Regions from separate parts of the Pseudarthrobacter sp. NIBRBAC000502772 genome, predicted to be linked through region 2. Evidence: predicted binding sites of a transcription regulator. Region 2 holds the regulator's gene; the other holds the start of a gene.

Region 1 (15,862 bases), 990 kb from region 2:
AGGCTTCCGGCGAGCGCCGCGGGCGCCCGACCCGCAGCTGGCCCAAACCGACGGGAACGGGTGGCCCGGCTGGTGATGGGGGTTGCCTGCCGGGTGTCCGTCGCGCGATTCATGCCGCCATTCTGCCACGCGGCCAAGCCTGGGACGGAACGGTGCCGGCGCGGGCGGACTGCCGGCCCCGGGCCCGCCCGCGTCCCGCGCGGTATCCAGCGCCAGCACTTTCAGACGGTGGCTCCGGCGAGCTCGCCTGTTTCAGCGTCCACCGGAATGCGGTTGCCGTCTGCATCCTCGTGGAAGACTCCCAACGCTGCAGCGTCATCGTCCGTGTGCTCTCCTTCTTCCGGGTCTCCGCCGTCGTCGTCAGGATCAGCGGGGCCGACGCCGCCGCCTTCCGCTGACGCCTCCTGCCCTGCCGCGCCGTTGTCTGAGACGAGGTGCAGTCCGGTATCGCTGGTTCGGATGTAGTTGGCCGAACCACGCTTGAGGTCGTGACCCACGGAATCCGCATCGATTTCGGCCGAATGGTAGACCCGGCCGTCTTTCTCCCAGCTGCGCAGCTTGAGCCGGCCAACGACGATGACGCACTGGCCCTTTTTGATACTGCAGGCCATGTTCCCGGCAAGCTGACGGTAGCCCTGGACGTTGAACCAGTTGGTGTGGCTGTCCACCCAGGTACTGGTGGCACGGTCAAAACGCCGCGCCGTTGAACCGAGGCGGAACGAGGCGGTGCCAACGCCGCCCGGAGTTGTGGAGGTCTTGATATCCGTGGCAACGAAGCCCCGGAATGTTTGGTAGTCAGTCATCATCTTGTCCTGTCTCGAAAGGTAGCGCCTTAGCGGCAGAACCAGCTTCGCGCGGACAGCACCGGGTCGCGAGAGACAAGTTCGCGTATGTGCACAACCCTTCCCGAAACTGCCTTGTTGAGGACAAGTAACCGGCAGCGGGCGACGCTGACGCTGCTGCACGTCGGGGCAATGTAGACTTTTGATGCGCCGGATCCATGGTCGTGGCGCCACGTGCCCCAGTAGCTCAGGGGATAGAGCAGCGGCCTTCTAATCCGCCGGTCGGGGGTTCGATTCCCTCCTGGGGCACAAGTTGTTGAGCCAGCACCTCCGTTACGGATGCGCCGGTCAGCGAAGAACACCCCCGGTCTTCAGACCGGGGGTGTTCTTCGTTGTGTGGCTGGTGTGAAATTGCCGTTTCTCAGGCGTAAGGCAGGACGAGTTCCGCGTAGCGGGCCTTGACGGTTTCCATGACAGCGTCTCCGTCGGCGTCCCAGATCTCCTGGTTGAAGATTTCAACTTCGATGTCCCCGGTGTACCCGGCGTCCCTGACCCAGGTGCTGATCGTGGCGAAGTCTATGACGCCGTCGCCCATAAAGCCCCGGGACAGCAGCGGATCGGCCGCTATGGGCATGTTGAAGTCACACACCTGGTAGGAGGCGATGCGCCCTTCCCTGCCGGCGCGTTCGATCTGCGCCTTCAGCTCCGGGTCCCACCAGACGTGAAACGTGTCGACGGCGATGCCCACGGCCTGCGCATCAAACGGGGTTGCAAGATCCAGGGCCTGGCCCAGGGTCGAAATGACGGCGCGGTCCGCTGCGTACATCGGGTGCAGCGGTTCCAGCACCAGCCGGATGCCCTGCTCCGAGGCGAACGGGACAAGATCGGCAAGGCGGTCGGCAACGCGCTGGCGCGCGGCCACCACATCCTTCTCCCCCGGAGCCAGCCCGCCGACCACCAGGAAGAGTTCCCGGGTGTCCAGCGCAGCGGCTTCGAGGACGGCCGCGCGGTTGTCCGCCAGGGCGGCGTCCTGGCCATCGGCGTCGGGCGCTGTCAGGAAGCCGCCGCGGCACAGGGAGGAGACCCGGAGGCCGGCGTCCTTGATCAGCTTCGCGGCCTTGTCCAGCCCCGCTTCTTCAACCCGGTCGCGCCACGGGGCGATCGCGGGGATTCCGGCGCGGACACAGCCATCAACCACTTCGGCAAGCGTCAGCTTCTTGGTAGTGGCGCTGTTCAGGGAAAGCCGTGAAAAAGGGGACCGTTCTGAATTAGATGTCATATTCCCACTCCGTTGATACGCAGGTAGTCGGACATCCGGAAGGCGGCGAGGGCCGGGTCTTTCAGCAGCCCTGCCTGGTCAGCCAGCTCGAACGTTTTGGCCAGGTGCACCACGGAGCGGCCGGAGTGCAGGCCGCCCACCATCTGGAAGCCGGGCTGTTTGCCGTTGAGCCAGGACATAAAGGCGATCCCGGTCTTGTAGTAGAACGTGGGGGCACTGAAGATGTGCTTGCCGAGCTCGCGGGTGGAGTCCAGGATGGCGTGCGCTTCCTCAGCCTTGCCGGCGTCGTACTTCTGCAGCGCAACCGATGCGGCAGGGTAGATCGCAGCGAAGATGCCCAGCAGCGCGTCCGAATGGTGGCTGCCGTCGCCGTCGATCAGTTCCGGGTAGTTGAAGTCGTCGCCGGTGTAGAGGCGGACCCCTTCGGGCAGGGCAGCGCGCAGGGCAACCTCGTGGGAAGCGTCCAGCAGGGAGACTTTCACGCCGTCCACCTTGTCCGCGTGCTCGCGGACAAGGGACAGAAAGGTCTCGGTCGCGGCAGCGACGTCGTCCGAACCCCAGTACCCGGCCAGCGCGGGATCGAACATGGTCCCGAGCCAGTGCAGGATGACGGGCTGGTCAACTTCCTGCAGCAACGTGGAGTAGACGTGCAGGTAGTCGTCCGGACTGTTGGCCACACGGGCCAGCGCCCGGGAAGCCATCAGGATGATCTTGGGTCCGGCTTCACTGACGACGGCGATCTGCTCGCGGTAGGCGTCCAGGACAGCGGCGAGTCCTGGGCTGCCGGTGGGCAGTGTGGCGAGGTCCAGCTGGTCGGTGCCGGCGCCACACGAGACGAGGTCGCGCACGGTCTTCCCGGCGGTAGCGGGGCCACCGGCAGCGACCACCGAAGCGGCCTCAACACCGGTGCGTTTGATGAGCTGCTGGGTTGCGGCCCAGTCCAGGCCCATGCCGCGCTGGGCGGTGTCCATGGCGTCGGCGACACCGAGGCCGTAGGACCAGAGTTCGTGCCGGTACGCCAGGGTGGCGTCCCAGTCGAGGCTGGCCGGGGCACCTGGCGTGTTGTCCGCCAGGACCTCGGGAATGACGTGCGCGGCGGCGTAGGCACGCCGCGACGTGAGTGGGGCGGTGGGGCGGGCCCACGACACGCCGCCCTGGAGGCGGTACTCGCGGGTGCCGCCGTCGTGGGTGGGAAGAATCAGGGAAGTCATCAGAGCGTGATCTCCGGGATGTCGATGGTGCGGCGTTCGTCGTTGGACTGCAGGCCAAGCTCGGCGAGCTGGACGCCGCGGGCAGCGGACAGCAGGCCGAAGCGGTGCTCGCGGCCGGCTACGACATCGCGCAGGAACTCTTCCCACTGCAGCTTGAAGCCGTTATCCAGCTCGGCGTTGGCAGGGACTTCCTGCCACTGGCTGCGGAAGGATTCCGTGACGGGCAGGTCCGGGTTCCAGACGGGCTTGGGGGTGTGCGCACGCTGCTGGGCTACGCACTTGTTGAGTCCGGCAACGGCCGAACCGTGCGTGCCGTCGATCTGGAATTCCACAAGCTCGTCGCGGTAGACGCGGACAGCCCAGGAGGAGTTGATCTGGCCGATGACCGGCTCGCCCGCCGGCGTTTCGAGTTCGAAGATGCCGTAGGAGGCGTCGTCCGCCGTGGCCTTGTACTCCTTGCCTGCCTCGTCCCAGCGAGCCGGGATGTGGGTGGCGGTCTTGGCATTGACGCTCTTGACCTTGCCGATGATGCCTTCGAGGACATAGTTCCAGTGGCAGAACATGTCCGTGGTCATTCCGCCGCCGTCTTCCTTGCGGTAGTTCCAGGACGGGCGCTGCGCTGCCTGCACGTCGCCTTCGAAGACCCAGTAACCGAATTCGCCGCGGATGGAGAGGATGCGGCCGAAGAAACCTTCGTCAACCAGGCGGCGCAGCTTGACCAGACCCGGCAGGTACAGCTTGTCGTGAACAACGCCTGCGGTAACGCCGGCTTCCTTGCCGATCCGGGCCAGCTCGATGGCTTCTTCGAGCGATTCGGCTGTGGGCTTCTCCGTGAAGATGTGCTTGCCGGCCAGCATGGCCTTCTTCAGGGTGGCGGCACGGAGGCTGGTCATGGACGCGTCAAAGATGATGTCCACCGAAGGATCGTTGATCACGGAATCCAGGTCCGTGGTCCATTCGGCCACCTTGTGGAGCTCGGCGAGCTCACGGATCTTGGCTTCATTGCGGCCCACCAGGATCGGCTCCACCTGGACCCTGGTGCCGTCCTCCAGCGTGAAGCCCCCGGCGTCGCGGATGGGAAGGATGGAACGCAGCAGGTGCTGGCGGTAACCCATCCGGCCGGTGATGCCATTCATGGCGATACGGATCGTCTTTGTTTCGAAGCCCATGTGTCCTCCACGGTGAGTGAGCAGGTTACTCAAACTGAATTGGGAAAGCGCATTCCCACTGCATCCATCATGCACCGCGCCCCTTCGGGTTGGCAAGCGCTTTCCCAAAGTATCCTCAAACTGCCATACTGAAAGCGGCGCTAACGGCGCTGAAAGTCTGTACGAACGGGAGAAGTTGTGGCTGCAAGTACCCTCACCGAGGTGGCCCGGCTGGCGGGCGTGTCGCCGGCCACCGCCTCCCGCGTGCTGAACGGCTCCGCCCGGATACCCGGCAAGGATATTGCGGACCGGGTGCGCCAGGCCGCCGAATCCCTCGGCTACATTCCGAACGCCCAGGCGCAGGGGCTGGCCAAGTCCAGCTCGGGGCTGATCGGGCTGATCGTGCATGACATTGCCGATCCGTACTTCGCAGCCATTGCCCGCGGCGTCCAGGATGCCGCGAGGGAACAGCACAAGATGGTGCTGCTGGCCACCACCGAGGGCGGTCCGGACAGTGAGAAGGAAGCCGTGGCTGCCTTCGCCGCACGCCGCGCCGATTCCATCGTGATCGCAGGATCACGGACCTCCCGCACCGAGGACCTGGAAGGCAACACCGAACTCGCTGCGGAACTGGACCGATACTGCCGCAACGGCGGCCACGTGGGCGTGATCGGCCACGGGATTGTGGGGGCCGCGACAGCGGACGGCTACCACGTGGTGAGTGTGCCCAATGAGGAGCTGGCCGCGCAGCTCGCAACTGAGCTGGCCGCGTCGCGGGAAGAAGACTTCGTGATCGTCGGCGGCCCGGAAGGGCTGTTCACCTCCGACGACCGGATCCGTGGGTTCCAGCGCGGCCTCGCCAGCGCCGGCCTGCCTGCCGCGGACGTCATCCGCACGGACTTCACCCGTGCGGGCGGCTTCGAGGCCGGCCTCGCCCTGGCTGCACGGATCACAGCGTCCCAACCCGGGACCGCGACAAAACGGCTTTGCATCTTTGCCGTCAACGATGTTATGGCCATCGGGGCCGCCGCCGCGCTGCGCTCCCAGGGACTGCGGATCCCGCGCGACGCCGCCGTTGCCGGTTTCGACGATATTGAGACTCTGCGCGATTTCCGGCCGGCCCTCTCCACGGTGCACCTTCCCCTGGAGGAGATCGGACGGCAGGCCGCCAGCAGCGCAGCCGGCCCGTCCGCCGACGATGCCGGATCGCCCCCGATAACCGGCCAGATCATACTCCGGCGCAGCACCGAAGCGGCACACCCGAGCAGCGCCGAGTCGGTGGCCTGACCAGCATGACTGACGGGCCCGTCCCCGGCCTGACGACGGCCGCGGCGCAGTGGAACGGCGTCGAGCGCTTGTTCAGCCGCCCCGGCGAACCGTCCCGCTGCTGGTGCCGGTTCTTTGCCCTCACCGGTCCGGAGTACTCCGCGCTGGGGCCGGCCGCCCGCAAGGCACAGTTGAAGGAAAAGTTCGACGGCGGCTCCCCCGCCCCCGGCGTCCTCGCTTTCGTCGACGGTCAGCCCGTGGGCTGGTGTGCCGTGGAGCCACGGACCTGTTATCCCCGAGTGCTTCGCTCCCGCATGCTTCGGCAAGCGGAGGAACCAGGGCCGCCCGATTCCGAAACAGCATCACCGGATGCGTCCGGCGGGGTGTGGTCAGTGACCTGCTTTGTGGTCGCCGCCGGCCACCGCCGTAGTGGTGTGGCAGCCGCGCTGCTGCGCGCCGCCGTCGAGCATGCCCGGCTCAATGGTGCCGACGTTGTGGAAGGCTACCCGGTGGACCGCGAGCAGCGGCCCAAAGCGGGACCCGCTGACCTTTACCACGGCACGCTGAACCTCTTCCTGCGCGCCGGGTTCACCGTGGTCAGCAGCGCCGTCCCCGGGCGGGCCGTGGTGCGCCTGAGCCTCACCGGACCTAAGGGAGCGTAAGGATCAGGGGGCCATCGGCAGTGATGGCCACTGTGTGTTCGCTGTGGGCAGCCCGGCGGCCGTTGGCGGAACGCAGCGTCCATCCGTCGTCGTCCTGGTAGTAGTCGTCCTTACGGCCCAGGATCAGCATGGGCTCGATGGCAATGACCAGCCCCTCGGTGAGCTTGATCCCCCGTCCCGGCCTGCCGTCGTTGGGCACCGGCGGTTCGGCGTGCATGGTGCGGCCGATCCCGTGGCCGCCGTGGTCAGCCAGCAGACCATAGCCCGCCCGCCGCGCGGCGCCGCCGATCGCGTAGGCAAGATCGCCCATCTTGTTGCCGATCCGGGCTGCCTCGATCCCACGGGCCAAGGCGGCATCCGTGGCATCAATGAGGGCCTGGTCCACAGGATCGGCTGTTCCCACAATGAAACTGACGGCCGCATCGCCGCACCAGCCCTCCAGGAATGCCCCGCAATCCACGCTGAGCAGGTCACCGTCCTGGAGTTTGTAACCGTCGGGGATTCCGTGGACCACGGCGTCGTTCACACTTGTGCAGATCACGCCGGGAAACGGAACTGCGGCCCAGCGCGGGTGGTAGTCCAGGAAGGCCGGTGTGGCTCCCGCCGCGGCAATCGTCTCGGCGGCCAGCGCATCGAGGTCACGCAGGGTGACACCCACTCCGGCCGCCTCACGCACCGCCGCCAGCGTATTGGCCACCACCCGCCCGGCTTCGCGCATGAGGGCAATCTGCTCGGGAGTCTTGATCATGGACATACAGGGAACCTCCGACGTCGGGTGGCACGGTTCACGGGAACGTGCAGTTTGTCTGGTCCCACTCTAGAGCCGTCCCGCTGAGGATGGACCCGCCGACATCCACGCCGCCGGCACCTCGCTACAGTTGCACCATGCACCGAATGTCGCCGAATGACGAATCGCTGGACACGGAGGCAACGGTCACGGAAGCTCCGGCCACGGAGACTCCGAACCGCGAGTTGCTGGATGCCGTGCGCGCGGCGCTGCTGGAGCGGACGGACCCGGTGCGGGCCACTGGCGCCCAGGCGTACATGAAGTCCACTCTGCCGTCACTGGGCGTCAGAGTCCCGGAAGTCAGGCGGCTGGCGCTGGCCGCTGCTTCCGTCCATCCCGTGACGTCGGCGGGCCAGTTGCGGGCAACGGTGCTGGAACTCTGGCGCGGCTCCACAGTACGCGAGGAACGCTATGCGGCCATTGACCTGACAAGCCTCCGGTTGGTGGCCCGCGACCAACTGATGCTCCCTGTCTATGAGGAGATCATCCGCACCGGCGCGTGGTGGGATTTCGTGGATGGGGTGTCGCATCGTATCGGCGGGCTTCTTCAGGCCCACCGGCCCATGATGACCGAAGTCCTGCTGGCATGGAGTACAGACCAGGACTTCTGGATCAGGCGGTCGGCCATCACCTCGCAGTTGAAGGCCAAGGCCAGCACGGATCAGGACCTGCTGCGGGCTGTCATTGAGCAGAACCTGGCGGACCCGGAGTTTTTCATCCGGAAGGCCATTGGCTGGGCGCTTCGTGAATACGCCAAAACGGACCCGGAGTGGGTACACGGTTTCGTGGTGGAAAAGGGCACGCGGTTGAGTCCGCTGTCCCGGAAGGAAGCCTTGCGGCACCTGGAACAGGGCACGACGGCGGGAATCACCGGCGCCGGATAACCGCGCCTGCGGAGACTAGATAACGGGCCGTTCAGTCACCGGTTCGGCCGACTTCCGGAAGAGCCTTTTGGTGTCTGGATCCATGAAGATCAGGTACATGGCAAAAAGCAGGCCGGTAATCGCCGCCGCGACGCGGGCCAGGACCAGGGCAAGTCCCAGGTCCTCGGTCTGGAGGTAGGGAAATACGTCCAGCTGGTCAGAAATGGCGTAGATCATGAAGAACGACACGATGAAATACAGGGCCTTGACCTGCCAGTCATTGCGGATGCCTGTCACCGCGAACAGCGGGATGAGCCACACCACGTACCAGGCCTGGATCATCGGCGCCAGCACCACGATGGCCGCAAAGCCCAGGGTGAGGCGGCGGATCAGCCGCTCATGCTCACCCCTGAAGATCTGGAAGGCGACGATGCCTACGGCAAGTAGTTTGCCGGCGTCGAACACCCAGTCGGCGAGCGTCCACCCGTCAAGGCCGAAGGCGTTCGAAACGGAAGCGACCACCAGCCCCACCAAGCCCACCGGCGCGTACCAAATGAAGAGGCTGCCAGGGGCGGACAGCCCATTGATCCAGCCGAACCCGAACCCGTTGACGAGGCTCAGGCCGTACAGAATGGCCAGGCTCAGCCCTCCGGTCAGTCCCCAGAACAAGAATTTCCGCGGCCAGCCGGCGTTCTTGCCTGCCCAGATCAGGCCGATGAACGGCAGGAAAACGATGGTGATGGGCTTGACGGCGATGGAAAGGGTGACGAGGACTATGCCCAGCACCACGCGCCTGGTGGCCGCGTAGTACAGCCCGGCAAGGGCCAACCCGATCATGAGGGCATCGTTGTGGACGCTGGCGATGAAGTTGGTGAGGAACAGGGGGTTGGCCGCGGTGAGCCACAAAGCGCGGTGCGGATTGACGCCGTGAAGCTCGGCCAGCTTGGGCACGTAGATGACACAGAGGACCACACCAAACAGCGCCACGAGCCTGAAAAGCATCACGCTGGCCTCGGGCTGGACGTTGGTGGACCAGACCACAAACTGCTCGATCCACAGAAACAGCTGGCCGTACGGCACGGGAGCTTCAGTCCACTGTTTGTCGGCGCCTAGCTGGAAATAGTTGGACAGCGCCGAGATGCCGTTCTCGTAGGGGTTGAACCCCTCCACCATCAGCCTGCCCTGACCAATGTAGGCATACACGTCGCGGCTGAAGAGCGGGACGGTGAACATCAACGGCAGGCCCCATGCTGCGATGGCCTGCAGAGTTGCCTTTCGCGCCGCCGGCCCCCATACGCGGACCCGCTGGCCGAGCCTCAGCCAGGAGCGGACCAGGAGCATGCCGCCTACCGCAACCAGCACGATGGCCAGGGCAACGCCGATGGCCTCCGTCCGCATCCAGATAAAGATCGGAACGCGGCGGAGTTCGGATACGGGGGCCAGCCAGCCGACGCCGAGGGATCCGAACACCATAAGGACCGAGCCGACAAGACCGGCAAGGATGGGGGACCTGGCGTTATCCACTTCTGCCGCAGCGGACTCCGGGATCACGCTGGCGGCCATCTCCCCCGTTGCAGGCACAGGCGCCGTCATCTCAGGATCGTCCAATCTCTTTACACTCGGCGCTTAAGTCCCGCGGGCGGCTGTGGCCGCCCGGGCCGCGCAGACACTGCACAGCGGCAAAATCCTCGCCCCATGTACCCGAAATCCTAGCATCGGACGGTTGCGCCGGAGCTAAACGGTAGGCTGGTCCGGTGCCTATATCTAACGAACGCATCGTCTGGATCGACTGCGAAATGACCGGCCTGGACATCAAGAACGACGCCCTGATCGAGGTGGCGGCGCTGGTGACGGACTCAGAGCTCAACATTCTCGGCGACGGTGTGGACGTGGTGATCAAGCCTGAGGATGCTGCCCTCGCCCAGATGAACGACTTCGTGAGGGACATGCACACCCGGTCCGGGCTGCTCAAGGAACTGCCGCACGGCAAGACCATGGCCGAGGCCGAAGCCGCCGTGATGGAATACATCGAAAAGTGGGTGCCGGACCCGCGCAAGGCACCGCTGGGCGGCAACTCCGTTGGAACAGACCGCGTCTTCCTCTCCCGCGACATGCCGGCCGTTGTGGAGCACCTGCATTACCGCGTGATCGACGTGAGCACCATTAAGGAACTCTCCCGCCGCTGGTTCGCCCGTGCCTACTTCCAGTCCCCCGCCAAGAAGGGCGGCCACCGCGCCCTGGGTGACATCCAGGATTCCATCGACGAGCTCCGCTACTACCGCGAGGCGGTTTTCGTTCCCGCTCCCGGGCCTGACAGCGCCACGGCCCGCGAAGTCGCCCAGCGCATCACTGCCTCGCCGGGCACAGCAGGTATTCCGAAAGAGTAATCTGCGCCACGTTTGGCGGAAATTTTCGCAAAAACCCCAAAAGTGGCGCAAGCACCGTCAAACAGCAGGTAAGCTATTTGAGTTGCCTTTCCAGAGCACCGGACCACCGGGAAATCTGTGGGGCACATGGTGGGCTTAGCTCAGTTGGCAGAGCGCCTGGTTGTGGTCCAGGAGGTCGCGGGTTCAACCCCCGTAGCTCACCCTCATAGGGCGGCAGTAAAGGCCGTCCATTTGGAGGCCGTACCGGATATCCGGTACGGCCTCCATTTTTTTGCATAACCGCCGGCGCCACGCCGCACGCACGAAGGGCCGCCTGACATGACAGTTCTGCCAATCACCGTCTGGGGTGAACCGGTGCTGCACCGCCGCGCCGCCGAGGTGGAGGTTTTCGACGACGAACTGCGCACCCTGATCGCGGACATGTTTGAAACCAACGAGGCGGCCAACGGCGTGGGCCTGGCGGCGCCGCAGGTCGGTGTGGGCAAAAGAATCTTTGTGTACAAGTACGCCAATGACGACGGCGCTCCGCCCACCGGGGTCCTGGTAAACCCGGTACTGACCCTGTCCAAGATCTCTGGCGCGCTGCCGGACCCCGAGGAAGAGGAAGAGGGCTGCCTCTCCTTCCCCGGCGGCGCATACCCGCTCAAGCGTGCGGAGTGGGCGCGGGTGGAAGGATTTGACGGCCATGGGCAGCCGGTGGAGTTCGAAGCGACCGGATGGTTCGCACGGGTCATCCAGCATGAATACGACCACCTCGACGGAAAACTCTACGTCAACCGGCTGATTGACCGCTATGCACGGAAGGCCATGAAACTGGCCAAGAAGAGCGGCTGGGGTGTGCCCGGCCTGACCTGGATGCCCGGCGTGGATCCGGACCCGTTCGGCCACTGAGCCCACACATTACCTCGCGGTAATGGTTGGCTGGTCCGGGCAGGAGTCCAGGACGCGCTTCATCGCATCCTTCTCCGGCTGCGTGACCCACAGTCCATAGGACGCCTTCACCGAGACCTGGCGGGCCACGTAATGGCAGCGGATGTTCTTGTTCCTCGGCAGCCAGGTGGCGGCGTCGCTTGCGCTCTTCTGCTGATTTGCAGGACCGTCCGCGGCGATGAGGTTTATCGGATCGTTGGCCAGGCTCTGGCGCTGCTGCGGGGTCAGCCCCTGTGCGCCTTTCTGCCACGCGTCACTGAGCGCCACGACGTGATCGATCTGGATTTCCTTGCTGCTTTCCGGGCCGCGCCGGAACTCCATGGCTTTGCCCGTGTACGGCTCATGGATGGACCCTGACACTACCTTGCATTTGGACCCCTCCGTGAAGCCCACAGCGGTGAGGTCCCTGCGGAGGATGTCGTTGCGGGTGTCGCAGCCGTTCCGGTCCACGTCCAGCCAGGCCTGCCCGAAGGCCTCCCGCTGGTAATTGTCTTTGGGAGCCCGTCCCTTGACGGAAAGCCGCTCGAGGGCGGTCAGGGCACTCCCCTGCGGTACAGCGTGCACCGGGATCACGGGCTTCATCCAGGTCCCGTCGAAAACAGGCGCCTCGCGGGGGCCGGCGATTGCCGGTTCTGCCGCAGCGAACTGGCCCGCGGTGAAAAACCACCCCGCAGAGCCCACTGCAGACACGGCCAGCACCGCCAGCAGAGCCCAGGCCTGCCTCGAACGGCGGCGGGCACGGCGGTAGGCACGCCAGCTGACGGTCATGGGCAACCGGCTCTTCCGGAAATGTAATGCACCAGAAGAGCCTAGGCCACCCCACTGACACCCCTGCGGTTATCCACAGTGGGGAGGACGAGTGGCCCGGATGATCCGCCTACTGCTATGGCCGGCTACTGCTCCCGGACTACACGGCGCAGGTCTTCTTCGGCAAGCTGGAGGAGCCCTTCGAGCTGGCGCACACGGTCGTCGCCGACGTCGCCGGAAGCCCGGGACGCGCGGGCCTGCTCCAGGAGCCTGATGGCTTCTTTGTGGTTGGCCTTGGCGACGTCGAGGGCGTGTTCAAGAGTGGTCTCGTGGAGAGTTTCGTTATCCATGCCACCAGTGTGGTCCCGATTCCCGGCTGATTCCAGCGAATCAGCCGGGAATGTCGGGTGGCCGGCCCGCAGACGGCCTAGACGGCCTAGACGGCGATTGCGGCCAAGGCCGCTGCGGCTTCCTTGGCGGGGAACGCCGGCGGGTTGACGCCGGCCATCTCTTCCATAACCCGGACTACCTGGCAGCTGTAGCCGAACTCGTTGTCGTACCAGACGTAAAGAATCAGGTTTTTCTCGTTGGAGATCGTGGCAAGGCCGTCAACGATGCCGGCACGGCGCGAGCCGACGAAGTCCGTGGAAACAACCTCGGGCGAATCGATGTAGTCGATCTGCTTGCGCAGGTCCGAATGCAGGGACATCTGACGCAGATAATCATTCACCTCATCCTTGGTGGTGCCGTTTTCCAGGCTGAGGTTCAGGATGGCCAGCGAGACGTCCGGGGTGGGGACGCGAATGGAGCTGCCGGTGAGCTTGCCCTGAAGTTCGGGCAGTGCCTTCGCCACGGCAGTGGCCGCTCCGGTTTCGGTGATGACCATGTTCAGCGCGGCGGAGCGGCCGCGGCGGTCGCCCTTGTGGAAGTTGTCGATCAGGTTCTGGTCGTTGGTGAAGGAGTGAACGGTCTCCACGTGGCCGTGGATCACGCCGAACTTGTCGTTGATAGCCTTCAGGACCGGGGTAATGGCGTTGGTGGTGCAGGACGCCGCGGACACGATCTGGTCCGTGTCCTCGATGGTGCCGTGGTTAATGCCGTGCACGATGTTCTTCAGCGCGCCCTTGCCCGGGGCAGTCAGGAGAACGCGGGCAACGCCCTTGCTCTGCAGGTGCTGGGACAGGCCCTCAGCGTCGCGCCAGCGGCCCGTGTTGTCCACCACCAGGGCGTTGTGGATGCCGTACGCGGTGTAGTCGATCGTGGCGGGGTTGTCCGAGTAGATGACCTGGACCTGCACACCGTTCGCGGTGATGGTGTTGGCGTCCTCGTCAACGCGGATGGTTCCCTCGAAGGAGCCGTGGACCGAGTCGCGGCGCAGAAGGCTGGCGCGCTTGGTGAGGTCCTTGTCCGAGCCGCGGCGCACCACGATGGCGCGCAGGCGCAGGCCGTGGCCGCCGCCAGCCTTTTCGATGAGAAGGCGCGCCAGCAGGCGGCCGATCCGGCCAAAGCCGTACAGCACAACGTCGGTGCTGGTGCGGTCATCGCCACCACGCTTGCCAACTACCGCGGCAAGCTCGGCGCGGAGGAACTCCTCCAGGGTGGCGCCGTCGCCTTCTGCCTTGAACTTTTCCGCGAGGCGGGCGACGTCGATGGCCGCCGCACCCAGCTCCAGCTGGGCCAGGATGTTCAGCAGCGGTGCGGTCTCTTCGAGCAGGAGCTCGGTGTTGCTCATGCGGCGGGCGAAACGGTGCGCCTTGAGGATGTTCATGGTGGACTTGTTGATCAGGCTGCGGCCGTGAATGCTGGTCACCACGTTGTTCTCGCGGTACAGCCGGCCAATCACCGGAATCATGGCCTCGGCGAGAGCCTCCCGGCCCATCCACGTATCAAGACAAGAATCTGACGTCTGGCTCACAGAACTACCTTCCTCGGTTCAGCCGCATACGTCGTCGTACGCGGTTGGCGGCCACCTGATGTTGTCCAGGGGCTCTGGCACCGGCAGGATGCGGTCCATCCCGGGTGCCGTGGAGAAGCGTAAAGAAAAGCCACCGGCTGCGAACGCAGACCCGGCGGCAGAACTTCTACGTTCGCTCTCTATTCTAGGCTGGAGCGACACCGCGGACCGCCGCAACCGGCGTGAAATCACTCACATACGGGGCGCGTCGGTGCCCGGCGGGTGGTGTTGGATGGGTTGACCGATACGCCGGGTTCTGTGCTCCCGTGCCGTTACCAGCGCGGGAGTAGCGGCCATCCATCTACGGACGCCGTTGCCGACGCCCTCCAGCGGCCTACCCGGACACTCGGGCGGGCAGCCCTCAAACGTGTCCTGTCTGGCCTTGCTCCGGGTGGGGTTTACCTAGCCTTCCCGGTCACCCGGGAAGCTGGTGGTCTCTTACACCACCGTTTCACCCTTACCTGCTGAGCTTCCGTTGCCGGAAGACGCAGGCGGTCTGTTCTCTGTGGCACTGGCCTGCGGGTTACCCCGAGTGGGCGTTACCCACCACCCTGCCCTGCGGAGCCCGGACGTTCCTCGAGCCACTTCCGTGACGCGCGGCCGCCTGGTCAACCCATCCGCAGCCCAGTCTACCGCCGGTAGAGGGCACCGCCGTCGCCGGTAGGATCGTACGGTGCTGATTCTGCTTCCCCCCTCCGAGGGCAAGACCCCCGCAGTCCGCGGGTCCGCCGTCGACTGGCCGTCACTAAGCTTTCCGGAACTCAACACCTACCGGGCCAAAGTCCTGGAGGCGCTGGGGACGGTGAGTGCGCATGAGGATGCCCTCGCGCTGTTGGGCGTCGGCGCATCGCTGCAGGACGACGTCGAACGCAACACCCGGCTCCACGCCGAACCGGCGGCCCCTGCGCACCAGATCTATTCGGGCGTTCTGTACGACGCGCTCGGCTACAAAACGCTGACCCCGGCGCAGCGCCGGAAGGCCGATGGTTCGGTGCTCGTGATCTCGGCCCTGTGGGGTGCCATCCGCTTCGCCGACCGTGTGCCCGCCTACCGGCTGTCGATGGGAACGGCACTGCCCGACGTCGGCCGGCTCGCCTCGTTCTGGAAGCCGCAGCTTTCGGAAGCCCTCGCGGAGTCGGTGTCCGGGCATCTGCTCGTGGACTGCCGCTCCAGCACGTATGCCGTGGCATGGGCACCGCCGCCGGCTCAGACGGTGGCCGTCAACGTGTTCACCGAGGTCAACGGGGTGCGCAAGGTGGTCAGCCACTTCGCGAAACACACGCGCGGCGAGCTGGCACGGCACCTGCTGGCCCGCCGCGGCAACGCCCCGCAGACCCCGGTACAGCTGCTGAAGGCCGCGCGCGAGAAATGGGACGCGGAGTTGGTTGACGGTTCAGCGCGGAAGCCTCACGCCCTGAACATCATCCTTCCCAACTAGGTCGCAGCAGATGTCGGTATGGGCGCGCCCACAACGACATCTGCTGCGACCTACATGGGCTGCTAGGCAGTTGGGGCGGGGGTGTTCCACTCTGCGGAACGCACCAGGATGGCGCCGGAGTCCGGGCAGAACACGATGTCGTCGTCGGAGGCGGCCTTGATTTCGGCGAGGTCCCCAGGACTCAGTTTCATTCCTGAGGCCTCGGAGGTTCCGTGGAACAACCGTGCGGCGCCCACTCCACGCTTAGCGAGCGTCTTTTCGTAAATTGCCAGCATCCCGGCGTCGAGTCCTGCAGCGAATTCGGCACGCTTGCCGCGGACAACAGCGGCTTCGGCGGCCACCTCGGCCAGGGCCTCATCGAGTTCGGCGCGGATGCCGCCGAACGATCCCTGGACGTTGTCCACGATG
Region 2 (15,862 bases):
GCCCAAGGCCGGGTTCTCCGGCATGTTCAGCGTGACCGGGCTGCCCACCGAGCTCAAGGTCTCGTACTGGATCTGGCTCATCGGCGGCATGCTGGGAGTCCTTGGCGGCCTGTTCGGCGTGTTGGGTTCGCTGGCGTTGTTCGTCGTGGCACCCGGGCTGGCCGTTGTGGTCCTCCTGCTCGTCCTGGTGGCACTGGCCCTGGCGGCGGCCCAGATTGTCCTGGTCCTGAAGATGAAGGAGGGCAAGGAATGGGCAAGACTTGCGCTCACCATCGTGGCCGGCGTTTCGCTGGTGCTCGCCGTGCTTGGCGGCAGCGTGGGCGGCGGCGGCATGGGCCAAGGCATCGGCAACAACTGGCTGGGCTTCCTCATCAGCGCCGCGGCAACGGTGCTCATGTGGCTGCCGAACTCGCAGGCCTGGTTCAACGCCGCCAAGGGCCGCGCGTAGACCGGATCCAGTAGAAACACAGCCTTGCGCGACGCCCGCTGAGTTCTGTGGGAATACCTCTCCGGAATGATCCCCCGCGGCACCCGCCGGGGGTACGGTGGGAAGTAAGCCGTACTGGGGGCAGGCCAGTTGGACTGCACCCAGCAGCCGAACTGACATCCGACCTGCAAAGGACCGCTCATGAGCACTCCTGTCCCGCCTCCCGTTCCGAACGAGCCCGAGCCCGGCAACCAGCCGCCAGCGCCCCGATACGGCGAGAACAGCCCGCAGTTCGGGCAGCCCACACCGCCGGCGCCACAGTACGGGCAAAACGCCCCGCAGTATGGCCAGCAGACTCCCCCGGCACCCCAGTACGGGCAAAACGCACCGCAGTACGGGCAAAACGCCCCGCAGTATGGCCAGAACAACGCGCCGCAGTTCGGCCAGCCCACGCCTCCGCCTTATGGCCAGCAGCCGTACGGGCAGTCCCCCTACGCGCAGTACCCGTCCGAGCAGCCGCAGGCCACGGGATCCAACGGGGTTCCCCAGCTGGTCAACATCTCGTTCTGGCTGCTGATTGGCGCGGGTGTTGTGTATGTCATCAGCCTGCTGATGGGCATTGGCATGCTTGACGATCCGTTGTTCCGGAATGCGTTCGACGACGCCATGCGCAGCAGCGGTGCCACTGGTGCGGAATTCGCGTTCGACGACTTCAAGGGTGTCATTGCCGGATCGCTCGTGGTCTTCGCGATCATCGGTGCGGGGTTGTACGCGCTCGTGGCGTTCTTCGTCCGCAAGGGCAAGAACTGGGCCCGCATCCTCGGTACGGTTTTCGCGGCACTGTCCATTTTCGGCCTCTTCGGACCACCGAGCCTCGGAACTGTGGGAACGCTGGCCGGGATCGCAGCGATCGTGCTGCTCTACCTGCCGGCCGCGGCACCTTACTTCCGCAAGCAGCAGCCGTTCGCTAACCCGTACGGCGCCCCGGGCACCACGCCTGGCAACCCGTACGGGCAGTAGTACCAACGAGCCGCATCCACACCCTAACGGGCGTGGGCCCCATCAGCCGCCGACGAACTAGGCGGTCTGGTCCGGGGTCTGCGCCCGTTGTGCGTGATAGGCGAGGATCTGCAGTTCGGTGGCCATATCCACCTTGCGGAGGTTGACGCCCTCGGGGACCTGCAGCATAACGGGGGCGAAGCTCAGGATGCTGTGGACGCCGGCCGCCACCACGCGGTCGCACACGGCCTGCGCCGCATGGGCCGGAAGTGCCAGGACCACCATGTTGGCGCCCGTCCGCTGCAACACGGCCTCCATGTCCGCAGAGTCGCTGACGCGCAGCCAGCCCACTTCATTGCCCACCACCATCTGGTCGGCGTCGAAAATTGCCACGACGTCAAACCCGCGGGACTCGAAGCCGCCGTAGCGGGCCAGGGCCTTGCCGAGGTTACCCGCGCCAACAATGGCGACCTTCCAGTCGTGGGTCAGCCCCAGGGCCGCGGAGATGTGACGGCTCAGGTACTGCACTTCGTAGCCCACTCCGCGCGTGCCGTAGGAACCCACATAGGAAAGGTCCTTGCGAAGGGTTGACGAGCTCACTCCTGACGCTTCCGCCAGCGATTCCGAAGATACCCGTTCGACGCCGTCGGACAGCAGCGTGTTAAGGGCGCGCAGGTAGATGGTCAGCCGGGCCACTGCGGCGGGCGGTATTTGCTTGGTGGACTCGGCGCCGTGGACGGGCTGTGCACTGTGGCCAGCCTCTGTACCTTGGACAGCATGGGGAGATGGATCCAGTGAAGTCACTATCCCCTCCATCCCATCGCGTCGTGACTCCACTCTAGAGCCCCGCAGCTGGTGCCAACAAAGCCGGTGTCATTCTGCGGGCCGCTTTCCTATTGGGCCATGGCGCGTTTGAGGACGCGCTCCAGCCGGGCTTCGTCGATCTTCCAGAAATCGCGTTGGATTCCATCCACCAGGACTACGGGAATTTCCTCCGCGTACCGCTCACGCAGTTCCGGCAGCTCGTCCACCTGCTGTTCCGTCCACCCGAGTCCCAGCGAGGCAGTAACGCGTCCGACGGCGTCGCGCGCTCCTGCACACAGGTGACAGTCTGCCTTGGTGATGAGGACTACCTCGGGTTTTGCCATGCATTAACCGTATCGCCCTTCAGGGCAGAGAGCTGGGCAGAGGACAGCGGCCGACGGCGGGTCGTACGGCGGGTCGTACGGCGACGCGGGTATCCGGGCGAGCGCTGGCACTCGCGCTGGCACTGAAATCTTGGTCACCGAGTATTGACTAGACTCGTGGACATGCCCGAGGAGAAGTACGTCGCTGTGGTGACCCAGCCGGATGCGTTGATGCAGACCGGCGAAGCCGCCTTCTTCGACGTCGATAACACCCTCATGAAGGGCGCCAGCCTCTTCCATGTTGCCCGCAAGATGCACCAACGCGGCGCCTTCACCCTGACGCAGGCTGCGGGGTTCGCGTGGAAGCAGTTCAAATTTGTGGCGCGCGGCGAGAACATGGACGATGTCCACGCTGTCCGCGACTCCGCCCTCACCCTCGCCGAGGGCATCACCGTGGAAGACGTCAAGGCCCTGGGCGAAGAGGTCTACGACGAAATGATCGCGTCCCGGATCTGGCCCGGCGCCAAGGCACTGGCGCAGCAGCACCTGCGCGTGGGCCGGCGGGTCTGGCTGGTTACCGCAACCCCCATCGAGGTTGCCGCGGTCATTTCCACCAGGCTCGGCCTGACCGGAGCCTTGGGCACCGTGGGCGAGATTGCCGATGGCATGTACACCGGCCGGCTGGTGGGCGACATCCTGCACGGTTCCGCCAAGGCAGTGGCTGTGCAGGCCCTGGCCCACGCCGAAGGCCTGGACCTTAAGCGGTGCTGGGCCTACAGCGACTCATACAATGACATCCCGCTGCTGACCCTCGTGGGGCACCCGGTAGCCATCAACCCTGATGCCAGGCTCCGCCGCCACGCGCGGGACAATAACTGGCCGGTCTACGACTTCCGTTCCGGCCGCCGCGCCGCCACCCTGGGCCTCAAGGCAGCAACGGCCGGCGGCGCCGTGTACGGTCTCTGGCGCGGCTACTCCCGGATGCGCGGCCCCCGGGCTTAAGCCGCCGCCGCAACTGTCGCCGTCGACGTTTCACGTAGGAGCGCATCGCGGCCGAACGAGCGACAGAGGTCGCCCAGCGACCGACGGAGCTCCTTTCGGCGGAAGTGAAAGCCCGCGGGTCCCGGCCCGAGCTTGCGAGGGTTGGGCAGGGCTGAACGCTAAGCGACGGTGAAACGTCGATGGCGACCTCACCCGACGCAAAAAAATGCCCGCTGCCGGGAAGGCAACGGGCATTTCACGCTTGTCGAAGTATCTCTACTTCTTATTGCGGCGCTGGTGACGGGTCTTACGAAGCAACTTGCGGTGCTTCTTCTTGGCCATACGCTTGCGACGCTTCTTAATAACTGAACCCACGAAAGTTCCTCACAAACTAGATGCAGTACCTGTCTGATGGAAATGGTCCGTGGACAGAGCTACAGACTGAAACAACTGACAGATTCTTACAATGACGTAAAACGTTCCTTAACAGGGTACCGCTTCTTGGCGATGCCCACTGACCGCAGGTAATGCTCAGGCGGTTTCGGAGTGCCCGTCCACCACAGCACCCTTGAGGTACTGCTCGACGGCGCTCTCCGGCACCCGGTACGACCGGCCGAAACGCACCGCGGGCATTTCGCCTGAGTGGACCAACCGATAGACGGTCATTTTGGAGACGCGCATGACCTCGGCCACTTCGGCCACGGTCAGGAACTTCGCGTTCGAGAAGTTCTGTTCTGCGGACATTTCCCTATTCCTTTGCTGATGGATGACGACAATACCCCAGCTTTGATTCATATTCGGTGTGCCGATGCTGAGCCATCCACCAACCATGTGTTAGATACTCTAGAGGTTCATGGGGCTGTAGTGAAAGTCATCCGGGCAATCATTAAGCGGTCCGGCGCTTCCTGGCGGACGCCGCGAGCTGATCGAGGACCGAAACGGAGACGTCCCAATCCATGCACGCGTCCGTGACACTCTGCCCGTAGACCAGTTCCGCCCGGCCCGCCGCATGCTCGGTGACATCCAGGTTCTGGGCTCCGCCCACCAGGAAGCTCTCCAGCATGACACCCGCGATGGCCTGTGCCGCCTCGCCGCCGTCCTCCAGCTGCGCGCCGATTTCCAGCGCCACTTCCGCCTGCCGGTGGTGGCTCTTGCCGCTGTTGGCGTGGCTGGCGTCCACGATCAGCCGCGGGTTGAGCCCCTTGCCGGCGAGCTTGGCGGAGGCGCTTTCGACGTCGGCCGCTGAGTAGTTAGGCCCCTTCCGTCCACCCCGGAGGATGACGTGGGTGTCCGGGTTCCCGGCGGTGGCCACCAGCGCGGCCCGGCCGTCGCCGTCGATCCCCAGGAATGCCTGCGCGGCAGCGGCGGCGCCGCACGCGTCGAGCGCCACCTGGAGGTCGCCGTCGGTCCCGTTCTTGAAGCCGATGGGCATGGAGAGACCGGAGGCAAGCTGGCGATGGATCTGGCTCTCGGTGGTGCGCGCCCCGATGGCTCCCCACGAGATCAGGTCCGCCATGTACTGGGGGCTGATGGGTTCCAGGAATTCGGTGGCCGTGGGCAGTCCCAGCGCGGTGACCTGCTGCAGGAATTCCCGGGCGGTCCGGAGCCCGGTGACCATGTCATGGCTGCCGTCCAGGCGAGGATCGTTGATCAGGCCCTTCCAGCCCACCGTCGTGCGGGGCTTTTCGAAGTACGTGCGCATCACGATCAGGAGGTCGTCACGGTGCTTCTCGGCCTGGCTGACCAGCCGGCGGGCGTATTCCAGTCCAGCCTTGGGATCGTGGATGGAGCAGGGGCCCACGATGACCAGCAGCCTGTCGTCCACGCCGTCCATGATGGCCCGGACTTCGTCGCGGCCACGCTCGACGACGTCCGTCACCCGGGCGTCCAGGGGCAGCTCGGCGATGAGCTCCTGGGGCGAGGGCAGCGGCGTGAATTCGCTGACGCGCAGATTGGACGTGGATTTTGCGGGGGTGGCTGTCGCGGTGCTCATGTTCGGGTCCTGTTCCAGATAGGAAGCGGGCCCAGATCAGAACCCGCCGGAGAAATGGCGAAGGGCAGAGAATGATCTCTGCCCTGTTGGCTCTGAAGGAAGATGGATGCGTGTCAGTTAGACGCGGGCTCCTCCAGAGCCAACGAAAAATACGCATACCAACGGTTTGTCATAGGCAAACCATAACCGCGCGCTGTGACGGCCGCAAAATCACGGCCGTCACACATGGAAATCCGGGCCCCCAAGTCAGCCCAGGAGCTCGCGGAGGTACTGCAGCTGCCTGATCCAGTGGTGCTCCTGGCCGCCCTCGTGGTTGTTGAACCGGTAGACCTCGATCTCCTTTTGTGCCGCGGAGCCGCTGCCGTAGGCGTTGAAGCTGGCGAACACGGTGGATGGCGGGCAGACATCGTCCATCTGCGCCACCGAGTACAGGGCCGGTGCGGTGGCCGCCCGCGCAAGGTTGACGCCGTCGAAATAGTTCAGGACCGCGAGCATCGGCTCATACCGGTCCCGGTGCCTGCCCAGGAACGCCGCGATTTCCGGATAGGGGCCGCGGGCCGCGATGTCGATGGACCTGGGGAAGTCCTGCAGGAAGGGGACGTCGGGCAGCGCGGCGATGACGCCGTCGAGCCTTCCGGCCACCAGACCCGCAACCGCCACCACAATGCCGCCGCCCTGGCTGATTCCGGCCAGGACCACGCGCGCAGGATCCACCTCCGGGTGGGACTGCGCCGCTTCCACCGCGCGGAACGCGTCCACATACACGCGGCGGTAGTAGTAGTCCTCGCGGCTGCCGGCGCCCCTGGTCATCAGCCCCGCGTAGGCCACCTCGCCCGCAGACGGGTGGGGATCCGCCGTCTGGCCGAGGATCCCGCCATAGCCCTGGCCGCGGGTGTCCATGATGAAATGCGCATAGCCGGCCTGCGCCCATTTGGTGTCCTGGTTGACGAGGCCGCGGCCGCCGGAGTACCCGATGTACTGCACGACGACGGGCAGCCGGCTTCCGGCGCGCCGGTTCGCCGGGAGGTGCAGCCAGCCCTTGATGGGTGCGCCGTCGTAGCCGGCGAACGTCACGTCGAAGGTGTCGATGACCGACAGGTGGTTCTCGACCGGCCCGAACGTGGCGTTGAGCGGGAACGTCCGGGCCTCGTCGAGCGTGGCGTCCCAGAAGTCCTGCAGGTCGGCCGGCGGCGTGACCCGCGAGGTGTAGCCGCGGAGCTGGTCAAGGGGAAGGTCGAAGAGGGGCATGCTGCTGTCCGGTCCTGTCTCGTCGGGTTGCTATCGGAGATCCTACGTCACGCAACCCACCCGGCGGCGCCTTCTTTGAGCGCGAAACGACACTTGGGGCCCTGCGATTAGGGCCCCAAGTGTCCCCTCGCGCTGGGTTGTTCGCGCTGGATGGTTGCCGCTGGGTGGCGGGCGGTTACAGGCGGGAGAGCTGCGGCGTGAACGTCTGCAGCTCGTGGGAAGACACCACCAGTCGACGCAGTTCCGTGAGCCCCCCGCTGACGTGCCCGGCGGCACGGGCCTGGACCAGGACATTCCCGACGGCGGTCGCTTCCACCGGCCCGGCCATCACCTTTTTGCCCGTGGTGTCGGCCGTGAGCTGGCAGAGGAGCCCGTTCTGGGAGCCGCCCCCCACGATGTGGACCACATCCACGGTGCGCTCCGCCAGGCGTTCTGCGTCCGCGATGGCCCGCGCGTAGCCCGTGGCCAGGCTGTCCATGATGCACCGGGTGATGGCCGCCTGGTTATCAGGCAGGATGTCTCCGGTATGGCGGACCGTGGCACGGATGCGGTGGGGCATGTTGTCCGGGGCGATGAACGCTGAATCGTCCGGGTTGATCTGCGGGCCGCCCGGGGGCAGCGCCGCTGCGGCGGCCAGCAGGTCAGCGAGTTCCGGGGTGTGGCCTTCGGCGGCCCAGGTCCGCTGGCATTCGCTGAGCAGCCAGAGCCCGCCCATGTTGCGCAGGTAGCGGATGGTGCCGTCCACGCCGCGTTCGTTGGTGAAGTTCGCTGCCCGGCTGGCTTCGGTCATGACCGGATGATCCAGTTCCAGCCCCACCAGGGACCAGGTGCCCGAGGAGATGTAGGCGAAGTCCTCCTCCTGGGCGGGGACTGCGGCGACGGCAGAGGCGGTGTCGTGCGAGCCGACGGCCACCACGTTGGTGCCGGCCGGCAGTCCCACCCTTGAGGCGATCTCCGGCAGCAGCGTGCCAACGGTCTCGCCGGGCTCGATCAGCGGCGGGAACAGGTCTTTCCGCAGGCCCAGGGCGGTCAGGAACTCCGTCGCCCAGTCCCCCGCGACTGCGTCAAACAGACCTGTGGTTGAGGCATTGGTCGATTCCGTGCGGCGGACTCCCGTCAGGAAGAAGGCGATGAGGTCCGGGATCAGCAGCGCCTGCAGACCGTCCAGGTCACGCTCCGTGGCCAGCTGGTACAAGGTATTGAACTGCAGGAACTGCAGGCCGGTGGTGCCGTAAAGCCGGGCAGGGTCCAGTTTCCGGTGCACGGGCGCGACGGCGGCTCGGCTGCGGTCATCGCGGTAGCTGTAGGGCTGGGCCGTGAGCTCCCCCGCCTTGTTGACCAGGCCGTAGTCCACCGCCCAGGTGTCGATCCCGATGCTGGTGATCGTTTCGCCCTGCAGCGCCGCCACGGTGGCGGCGGCAGTCAGGCCCGCGAGGACCTCGGCGAACAGGGCGTCGAAATCCCAGCGGAGGCCGGCGTCGATCTCCACCACACCGTTGGGAAACCGGTGCACCGTCTCCAGCTCCACGCTCCCGGCCGCGGCGGCACGGCCGTCGAGGACCCGGCCCAGGATGACCCGGCCGGAGGACGCGCCGATGTCGACGGCGGCGAACACACTGCGGGCGGAAGTACCGCCGCCGTCGACACCGCCCGGTGCATGGGATGCGGTTGTGCTCATCGCAGGAAGGCTGCGGCCACCCCGGCGTCCACGGGGATGTGGAGGCCGGTGGTGTGGGACAGTTCGCTGCTGGTGAGGACCGCGGCGGCGTTGGCCACGTGCTCGGGCAGGACTTCGCGCTTGAGCAGGGTCCGCTGGGCGTAGTACTTGCCCAGCTCCTGCTCGTCCACGCCGTAGACCGCGGCGCGCTTGGCGCCCCAGCCGCCGGCGAAGATGCCGGAGCCGCGGACCACGCCGTCGGGGTTGATCCCGTTGACGCGGATGCCGTATTCGCCCAGTTCGGCCGCGAGGAGCCGGACCTGGTGCGCCTGGTCGGCTTTGGTGGCGGAGTAGGCGATGTTGTTCGGGCCGGCGAAGACGGAGTTCTTGGAGGAGATGTAGATGATGTCCCCGCCCATGTCCTGGGCGATCATGACCTTCGCGGCGGCCTTGGAGACCAGGAAGGAGCCCTTGGCCATGACGTTGTGCTGGATGTCCCAGTCTTTCTCGGTGGTTTCCAGCAGCGGCTTGGAGATGGACAGGCCGGCGTTGTTGACCACCAGGTCCAGCCCGCCGAAGGCGAGCACCGCTTCCTGGATTGCGGCGGCGATCTGCGCTTCGTCGGTCACGTCGGCCTGGACGCCGAGGGCGACGTCCGCGCCGCCCAGCTCCGCGGCGACGGCCTGGGCGTTCTCCAGGTTCAGGTCGGCAATGACCACGCACGCGCCGTCGGACGCCAACCGGGTGGCGATCGCCTTGCCGATGCCTGACGCCGCCCCGGTGACCAGCGCGATGCGGGAGGCATGCGACTTGGGCTTCGGGAGGCGCGCGAGCTTCGCTTCCTCGAGGGACCAGTATTCGATCCGGAACTTCTCGGATTCCTCGATCGGGGCGTAGGTGGAGATCGCCTCAGCCCCGCGCATCACGTTAATCGCGTTGAGGTAGAACTCGCCGGCCACCCGGGCGGTCTGCTTGTTGGCACCGTACGAGAACATGCCGACGCCCGGGACCAGCACGATGGCCGGGTCCGCGCCGCGCAGCGCCGGGGAATCCTGGTCCGCGTGGCGGTCGTAGTAGGCCTGGTAGTCCTCGCGGTAGGCGGTGTGGAGTTCCTTCAGCCGGTTGATGGAGTCCTCGATCGAGGCCTCCGCCGGGAGGTCCAGGATCAGCGGCTTGACCTTGGTCCGCAGGAAATGGTCCGGGCAGGACGTGCCCAGCGCGCCCAGGCGCGGGTGCCCGGCAGCTGCCAGGAAGTCAAGGACGACGGCGTCATCACTGAAGTGCCCCAGCTGCGGTTTATCCGTGGAGGCCAGGCCACGGATCACCGGTGCCAATGCTGCGGCCTTGGCGCGGCGCTCGGCTTCCGGCAGCGGACCGTAACCCGTCAGGCGGGAACCGAAGGGTTCGGCCTTGCCGTTCTCCTCGATGTACTTCTCGGCCTGCTCAATGATCCACAGCGAGTTCTGTTCTGCTTCTTCGGACGTGGCGCCCCAGGCGGTGATGCCGTGGCCACCCAGGATGGTGCCGATGGCCTGCGGGTTGGCGTCCTTAATCGCCGCGATGTCCAGGCCCAGCTGGAAACCGGGACGGCGCCACGGAACCCAGAGGACCTTGTTGCCGAAGATCTTGGTGGTCAGCGCCTCGCCGTCCACCGCCGTCGCAATGGCGATCCCGGAGTCCGGGTGCAGGTGGTCCACGTGTGCGGCGTCCACCAGGCCGTGCATGGCGGTGTCGATCGACGGCGCGGCGCCGCCTTTCCCGTGCAGGCAGTAATCAAAAGCGGCCACCATCTCATCTTCCCGTTCAACGCCCGGGTAGACATTCTTCAGCGCGTTCAGCCGGTCCAGGCGCAGCACCGCGAGGTTCCCCGCTTTGAGTGTGCCGAGGTCCCCGCCGGAGCCCTTGACCCACAAAAGCTGGACATCCTCACCCGTGACCGGGTCCTTCTCCGTGCCTTTGGCCGACGTGTTGCCGCCGGCAAAGTTGGTGTTGCGTTTGTCCGCGCCGAGGCGGTTGGAACGGGCAATCAGGTCTTCAACAGTCGTGTTAGTCATGCTCTTATGCGCCCCATCCGGCTTGCTGGCCGCCGATGCGGTCCTCGTTGATCTGTTTCTGGTAACCACTGGCCCTGAACGCGGCCATCGGGTCCGCGGGCAGGCCGCGGGATTCACGCCATTCGGCCAGGATGGGCCGGACGTCGGTGTAGAAAGCGTCGTTGAACACGCCGTTGGCGGCCAGGACGTCCCCGGACCGCTGGGCCTCGCCCAGGGCGGCGGTGTCCACGAGCAGGGCCCGGGCCGTCATTTCCTGGACATTCAGGACCGAGCGGATCTGGCCCGGGATCTTCTCCTCGAGGTTGTGGCACTGATCCAGCATCAGGGCCACGTGTGAGTTCTCTCCTGCGGACGTGCCGAAGCCGCCGCCGCGGATGACCTCGCACATAATCCGGAACAGCTGGAACGGATCCGCAGCACCCACGATCAGGTCATCGTCGGCGTAGAACCGGGAGTTGAAGTCAAAGGAACCCAACTTGCCCAGCCGCAGCAGCTGCATCACGATGAACTCAATATTCGTGCCCGGCGCGTGGTGGCCGGTGTCCAGGCAGACCAACGCCTTCTCCCCCAAAGCCAGGGTCTGCGCGTAGGAGGTGCCCCAGTCCGGAACATCGGTGTGGTAAAAAGCCGGCTCGAAGAACTTGTACTCCAGGACCAGCCGCTGGTTCTCGCCCAGACCCGCGTAGATCTCCTGCAGCGACTCGGCCAACCGGTCCTGACGCCCGCGCATATCGTCCTGGCCCGGGTAGTTCGTCCCGTCCGCCAGCCAGATCTTCAGGTCCTGCGAGCCCGTGGCGTGCATAATCTCGATGCACTCAAGGTGATGGGCAACCGCACGCCGCCGCACGGACTCACTGGACGAGGTCAGGGAACCGAACTTGTACTCGTCATCCTGGAAGGTGTTCGAGTTGATGGTGCCCAGGCCCACGCCCAGGCCGGCCGCGTACTCCTTGAGGGCGGCGTAGTCATCCACCTTGTCCCACGGGATATGCAGGGCCACTGTGGGAGCGAGGCCGGTCAGCTCATGCACCTTGGCGGCGTCCGCGATCTTCTCCTGCACCGTCCGCGGGGTTCCCGGCGTGCCGAACACCTTAAAGCGCGTGCCTGAATTTCCATAAGCCCACGAAGGGACCTCGATGGCAAGCTCCCCGAGCCTGCCAAGCACCGTTGCTACGTCATTCATGTTGGTTCTTCCCGGTCTTAGTGATGTGGTCTGTTGTGCTGTGGTCTTTGGTGACGTGGTCCGTTGTGCTGTGGTTCCTGCGGCCGCCAACGGGGCCAGCGCCTCAGCTGCTAGTGGACTCCGCCGCCGCGAGCCGATCGTCAAGATTGAAGACTTCCTCAAGGACCTGGAACCCTTCGTCGGGCGCCTGGTCCGGATTGTCTGGGTTATCAAAAAGCGTGGCCATCTCGGCCTGCCAGCGGGCATTGACCTCGGTCAGCGCCATCCGCGCCCGGACGGCGTCGAAATCGTCGCATTCGACGTAGCCCACCAGGAGCCCGTCCGCACCCATGAACAGCGAGTAGTTGTTCCAGCCGGCGTCATTCAACGCACGGAGCATTTCCGGCCACACCGCCGCGTGCCGCCGTCGGTATTCGTCGATCAGCTGTGGCTGGACCGAAGAGCGGAAACACACCCTCATCTGCAACTCCCCTGAACTTTCCCTGGTTTGAATCGTTTCATTGTTACGATTCAAAGTACTCTTGAAGTCAAGTAGGTGTCAAGCAATTTCCAGACCACATCCGGAACTACGGGAAAAGTGCCGCACACGGCATATCAGCACGGAGAAACATGAATCGCTCAGCCAGCATCAAGGACGTCGCCAACCATGCCAGTGTTGCCGTGGGAACGGTCTCCAACGTCCTGAACTACCCGGACAGGGTTTCCCAGCGGACCAAGGAGCGCGTGCAGCGGGCCATCGATGAGCTCGGCTTCGTCCGCAATGACGCCGCCCGCCAGCTACGCGCCGGCCACAGCAGGACCATCGGGCTGATTGTGCTCGACGTCGGCAACCCCTTCTTCACGTCGGTGGTCCGGGCCGCGGAGGATGCCGCAGCCCTCCAGGGCAGTGCCGTGCTGCTGGGCGACAGCGGCCACGATGCCAGCCGGGAATCCAACTACATCGACCTGTTCCAGGAGCAGCGCGTGCAGGGCCTCCTCATCTCGCCCGTGGGTGACGTGACGGCGCGTATCGACCAGCTCCGCGAGCGCGGTGTCCCCACCGTTCTGGTGGACCGGCTCGCCGATGAGACCAAGTACAGCTCCGTCTCAGTGGACGACGACGCCGGCGGTTACCTCGCTGCCCGGCACCTGCTGGACACCGGCCGCCGTCGGCTCGCCTTTGTGGGCGGCCCCACCTCCATCCGCCAGGTGGCGGACCGACTCCAGGGCGCAGAACGCGCCGTGAAGGAGGAAGCCGATGCCACGCTGGAGGTCCTGGATTCCGACGGCCAGACCGTGCTGGCCGGCCGGAGCGTGGGCAACACGCTGGTGGAGCGGGGGCCCGGCGAGCTGCCGGACGGCATCTTCTGCGCCAACGATCTGCTTGCCCTGGGTGTGATGCAGTCACTGACCATGACGCACACGTTGCGGATCCCGGAGGACATTGCGCTGATTGGGTACGACGACATCGACTTCGCCGTCTCCGCCGTCGTCCCCCTCTCCTCCATCCGGCAGCCCACCGAAGCCCTGGGGCGCACGGCCATCGAGCTGCTGGCCGAGGAACTCGAGTCCGACACTCCAAAGCACCGGGCCGTCATCTTCACCCCCGAACTGGTGGTGCGCCAGAGCACCGCCCCGGCCAAGGGATCCTCCGCCGGCTAGGGATTTCCGGTTCGAGCAGTTGTGTATTCGAGCAGTTGTGTATTCGAGCAGTTCTGGAGAAGTCTCCTCGGCGCCCGGACACTAGCGTGGACTCCAAGAGACCACCAAGGAAGGAACCGCAATGACGGACACGAACAAGACCGACACGAGCACCAAGTCGTACGACGGCTTCGATGCGGACGAACGGGCCGCAATGAAGGAACGGGCCCAGGAGCTCAAGGCTGCATCGCGAAAAGGGGCCCGCGCCGCCAAGCCGGATGGCGAAAGCGATGTGCTCGGGAAGATCGCCGAGATGTCGGACCCGGACCGCGCCATCGCCGAACGGCTGCATGCCATCATCACGGACAACGCCCCGGAACTCGCGCCGAAGACCTGGTACGGAATGCCTGCCTACGCCAAGGACGGCAAGGTGGTCTGTTTCTTCCAGCCCGCGGACAAATTCAAGGCACGGTACGCGACGCTCGGATTCAGCGACCCCGCAAACCTCGACGACGGCAACATGTGGCCCACCTCCTATGCCCTGACCAAGCTCACTGCCGCAGACGAAGCAAGAATCGTCGAGCTCGTGAAGAAGGCGGTCAGCTAGCGGCTCAGCCTGCTCCGGACGGAGGCGCCCGAGCTGCCGCAATTTCCTCTTGCCAGTTCGTGCCAACGGTGGGACTCTGCTGGAAGAGCGAGAGGTCCGTGAGTCCCATGGAACAAAGCACGGAGATCGACGGCGTTGCGGTCGATGAATTACAGACATCCTTTCGGGGCGACGTCGTCCGTCCGGTTGACGCTGGTTACGATGAGCATCGCAGGGTGTGGAACGGGTCGATTGACCGCCGGCCCGCACTGATAGCCCGCTGTACCGGCGTCGCAGACGTGCGAGCTGCCATCCGGTTCGCCCGCTCGCAGAACCTGCGGGTTGCCGTGCGGGGAGGCGGTCACAGCTTCCCCGGGCTGTCAGTGTGCGATGACGGAATGCTCATCGATCTCGGGCCTATGAAGGGCATCCGGGTGGACCCCGAGGCGAGAACGGCACGTGTCCAGGCCGGCGTACTGCTCGGCGAGCTCGACCGGGAGACGCAGGAGTTCGGTCTCGCTGTCCCGTCTGGAGTCGTGACCCACACCGGGGTGGCGGGCCTGACCCTCGGCGGTGGCATCGGCTGGGTCATGCGGAAGTACGGGCTCACGGTCGATCAGCTGCTGTCTGTGGACGTGGTCACCGCCGACGGCGAGCTGGTCAAGGCAAGCGAGAACGAAAACGCCGACCTCTTCTGGGGCGTGAGGGGTGGCGGCGGGAACTTCGGCATTGTCACCGACTTCGAGTTCCGGCTTGTCTCTGTGGGTCCGTACGTTATGGCCGGGCCCGTGTTCTGGCCAATGGAAGATGCCCCCGAAGTGCTCCGCTTTTATCGGGACTGGATCGGGGACTGCCCCGACGAGCTTATGACCATCGCCGTGCAGCGAAGGGCACCGGCGCTGCCGATCGTGCCGCCCGAGCTGGTGGGCAAGCTCGTCATTGCGGTCACCGCCTGCTACGCGGGACCGGTCGAGGACGGCGAACGGGCCCTTCGCCCGCTCAAGGAGTTCGGTTCGCCCGTGCTCGATCTTTGCCGGCCCAAGCCCTTCCTGGAGCATCAGAGGACCTTTGATCCGTCCTTCCCGCACGGCTGGCATTACTACGTCAGGTCCTGTGACGTCGCGGCCCTCAGCGACGACGTCATCGACATCGTGGTGGAGCACGGCAGGCGCATCACCTCGCCGGTCACCAGCATCGCCCTGTGGCAGATGGGCGGTGCGGTGGGCAGGATCGACGACGGTGCTACCGCCTTCAACGGCCGCCAGGCCGGGTTCACGTTCAACATCAACGGCAACAGCAAGACCGCCGACGGCTTCGACGCCGAGCGGCAATGGGCACGCGACTACTGGTCTGCCCTGGCGCCCCACCACACCAGCGTCTACGTGAACTTCCTGATGGAAGAGGGCGAGGAACGTGTCAGGCACGCGTACGGCGCCGCCAAGTACGACCGGCTCAAGGCACTCAAGCGCAAATACGACCCAACCAACTTCTTTAGCCTGAACCAGAACATAAGGCCCGACTGAACACTTAGTCATGGATCGGAGAACGTCATGCTAAAAACCCTGCTCTGCAAGATGAATCTGCGCCACGATTGGCACATCCAAAGCACGGACGACGGCGGCCGCTACCGGCGCTGCGCACGCTGCGGTAAGTACCAGGAAGGCAGCAGCGGCGGCAGGAATGGCAACTGGGCAGCGCCGCTGGGCATGTGACGAACCGCTGTTAGATTTTCTGCACCCTGAGGTTCCGGTACGCGGCCTTCAGCGGCGCCATCTGTCGGAAACCGATGCGGCCACCGCCCAGCACATTCTCCGACGGGTCCCACCAGTCAAAAAGGGGCAACCCGTTGATGGAGAACACCACCTGCGGGCCGTCCTTCACCACTTCCATCCGGTAGAAGTCCGCCGCATCCTCGGTGGGCGGCAGCGGATCCGCACCCTGTGCCACCAGCTCAAAGCCGGCGCTTTTCCGCAGGTTGCACGTACGG

Evidence for each region. Region 2 encodes Rex, which represses fermentation and respiration genes when NADH is low (regulators of the CRP and FNR family bind a similar motif). Its sites were predicted from a motif close to CTTGTGAANNNNTTCACAAG; they were not measured.
Region 1: NIBR502772_RS15410 (glyceraldehyde-3-phosphate dehydrogenase) is a predicted target of Rex. The motif match lies at 14,196-14,215, and genes of this name have one in related genera.

What each region holds. Positions count from the first base shown of each region.
Region 1 is NZ_CP041188.1:3,321,491-3,337,352, forward strand. It holds gene NIBR502772_RS22845 (hypothetical protein) at 1-113, opposite strand, end outside; gene NIBR502772_RS15335 (single-stranded DNA-binding protein) at 222-803, opposite strand; tRNA gene NIBR502772_RS15340 (tRNA-Arg) at 1,019-1,091, shown strand; gene NIBR502772_RS15345 (sugar phosphate isomerase/epimerase) at 1,204-2,061, opposite strand; gene NIBR502772_RS15350 (dihydrodipicolinate synthase family protein) at 2,058-3,272, opposite strand; gene NIBR502772_RS15355 (Gfo/Idh/MocA family protein) at 3,272-4,441, opposite strand; gene NIBR502772_RS15360 (LacI family DNA-binding transcriptional regulator) at 4,619-5,707, shown strand; gene NIBR502772_RS15365 (GNAT family N-acetyltransferase) at 5,713-6,348, shown strand; gene map (type I methionyl aminopeptidase) at 6,335-7,102, opposite strand; gene NIBR502772_RS15375 (DNA alkylation repair protein) at 7,243-8,019, shown strand; gene mptB (polyprenol phosphomannose-dependent alpha 1,6 mannosyltransferase MptB) at 8,035-9,591, opposite strand; gene orn (oligoribonuclease) at 9,795-10,385, shown strand; tRNA gene NIBR502772_RS15390 (tRNA-His) at 10,515-10,587, shown strand; gene def (peptide deformylase) at 10,704-11,276, shown strand; gene NIBR502772_RS15400 (HNH endonuclease family protein) at 11,286-12,083, opposite strand; gene NIBR502772_RS15405 (hypothetical protein) at 12,209-12,412, opposite strand; gene NIBR502772_RS15410 (glyceraldehyde-3-phosphate dehydrogenase) at 12,499-13,941, opposite strand; RNA gene rnpB (RNase P RNA component class A) at 14,246-14,632, opposite strand; gene NIBR502772_RS15420 (YaaA family protein) at 14,690-15,454, shown strand; gene NIBR502772_RS15425 (zinc ribbon domain-containing protein) at 15,517-15,862, opposite strand, start outside.
Region 2 is NZ_CP041188.1:4,313,142-4,329,003, forward strand. It holds gene NIBR502772_RS22905 (hypothetical protein) at 1-448, shown strand, start outside; gene NIBR502772_RS20035 (hypothetical protein) at 629-1,447, shown strand; gene NIBR502772_RS20040 (redox-sensing transcriptional repressor Rex) at 1,505-2,230, opposite strand; gene NIBR502772_RS20045 (glutaredoxin family protein) at 2,320-2,574, opposite strand; gene NIBR502772_RS20050 (HAD family phosphatase) at 2,737-3,555, shown strand; gene NIBR502772_RS20055 (30S ribosomal protein bS22) at 3,811-3,909, opposite strand; gene NIBR502772_RS20060 (helix-turn-helix domain-containing protein) at 4,066-4,278, opposite strand; gene NIBR502772_RS20065 (3-deoxy-7-phosphoheptulonate synthase) at 4,421-5,527, opposite strand; gene NIBR502772_RS20070 (acetylxylan esterase) at 5,774-6,775, opposite strand; gene NIBR502772_RS20075 (rhamnulokinase family protein) at 6,951-8,453, opposite strand; gene NIBR502772_RS20080 (bifunctional aldolase/short-chain dehydrogenase) at 8,450-10,486, opposite strand; gene rhaI (L-rhamnose isomerase) at 10,491-11,669, opposite strand; gene NIBR502772_RS20090 (L-rhamnose mutarotase) at 11,773-12,129, opposite strand; gene NIBR502772_RS20095 (LacI family DNA-binding transcriptional regulator) at 12,279-13,310, shown strand; gene NIBR502772_RS20100 (iron chaperone) at 13,432-13,896, shown strand; gene NIBR502772_RS20105 (FAD-binding oxidoreductase) at 14,004-15,398, shown strand; gene NIBR502772_RS22540 (hypothetical protein) at 15,426-15,587, shown strand; gene NIBR502772_RS20110 (DUF1961 family protein) at 15,598-15,862, opposite strand, start outside.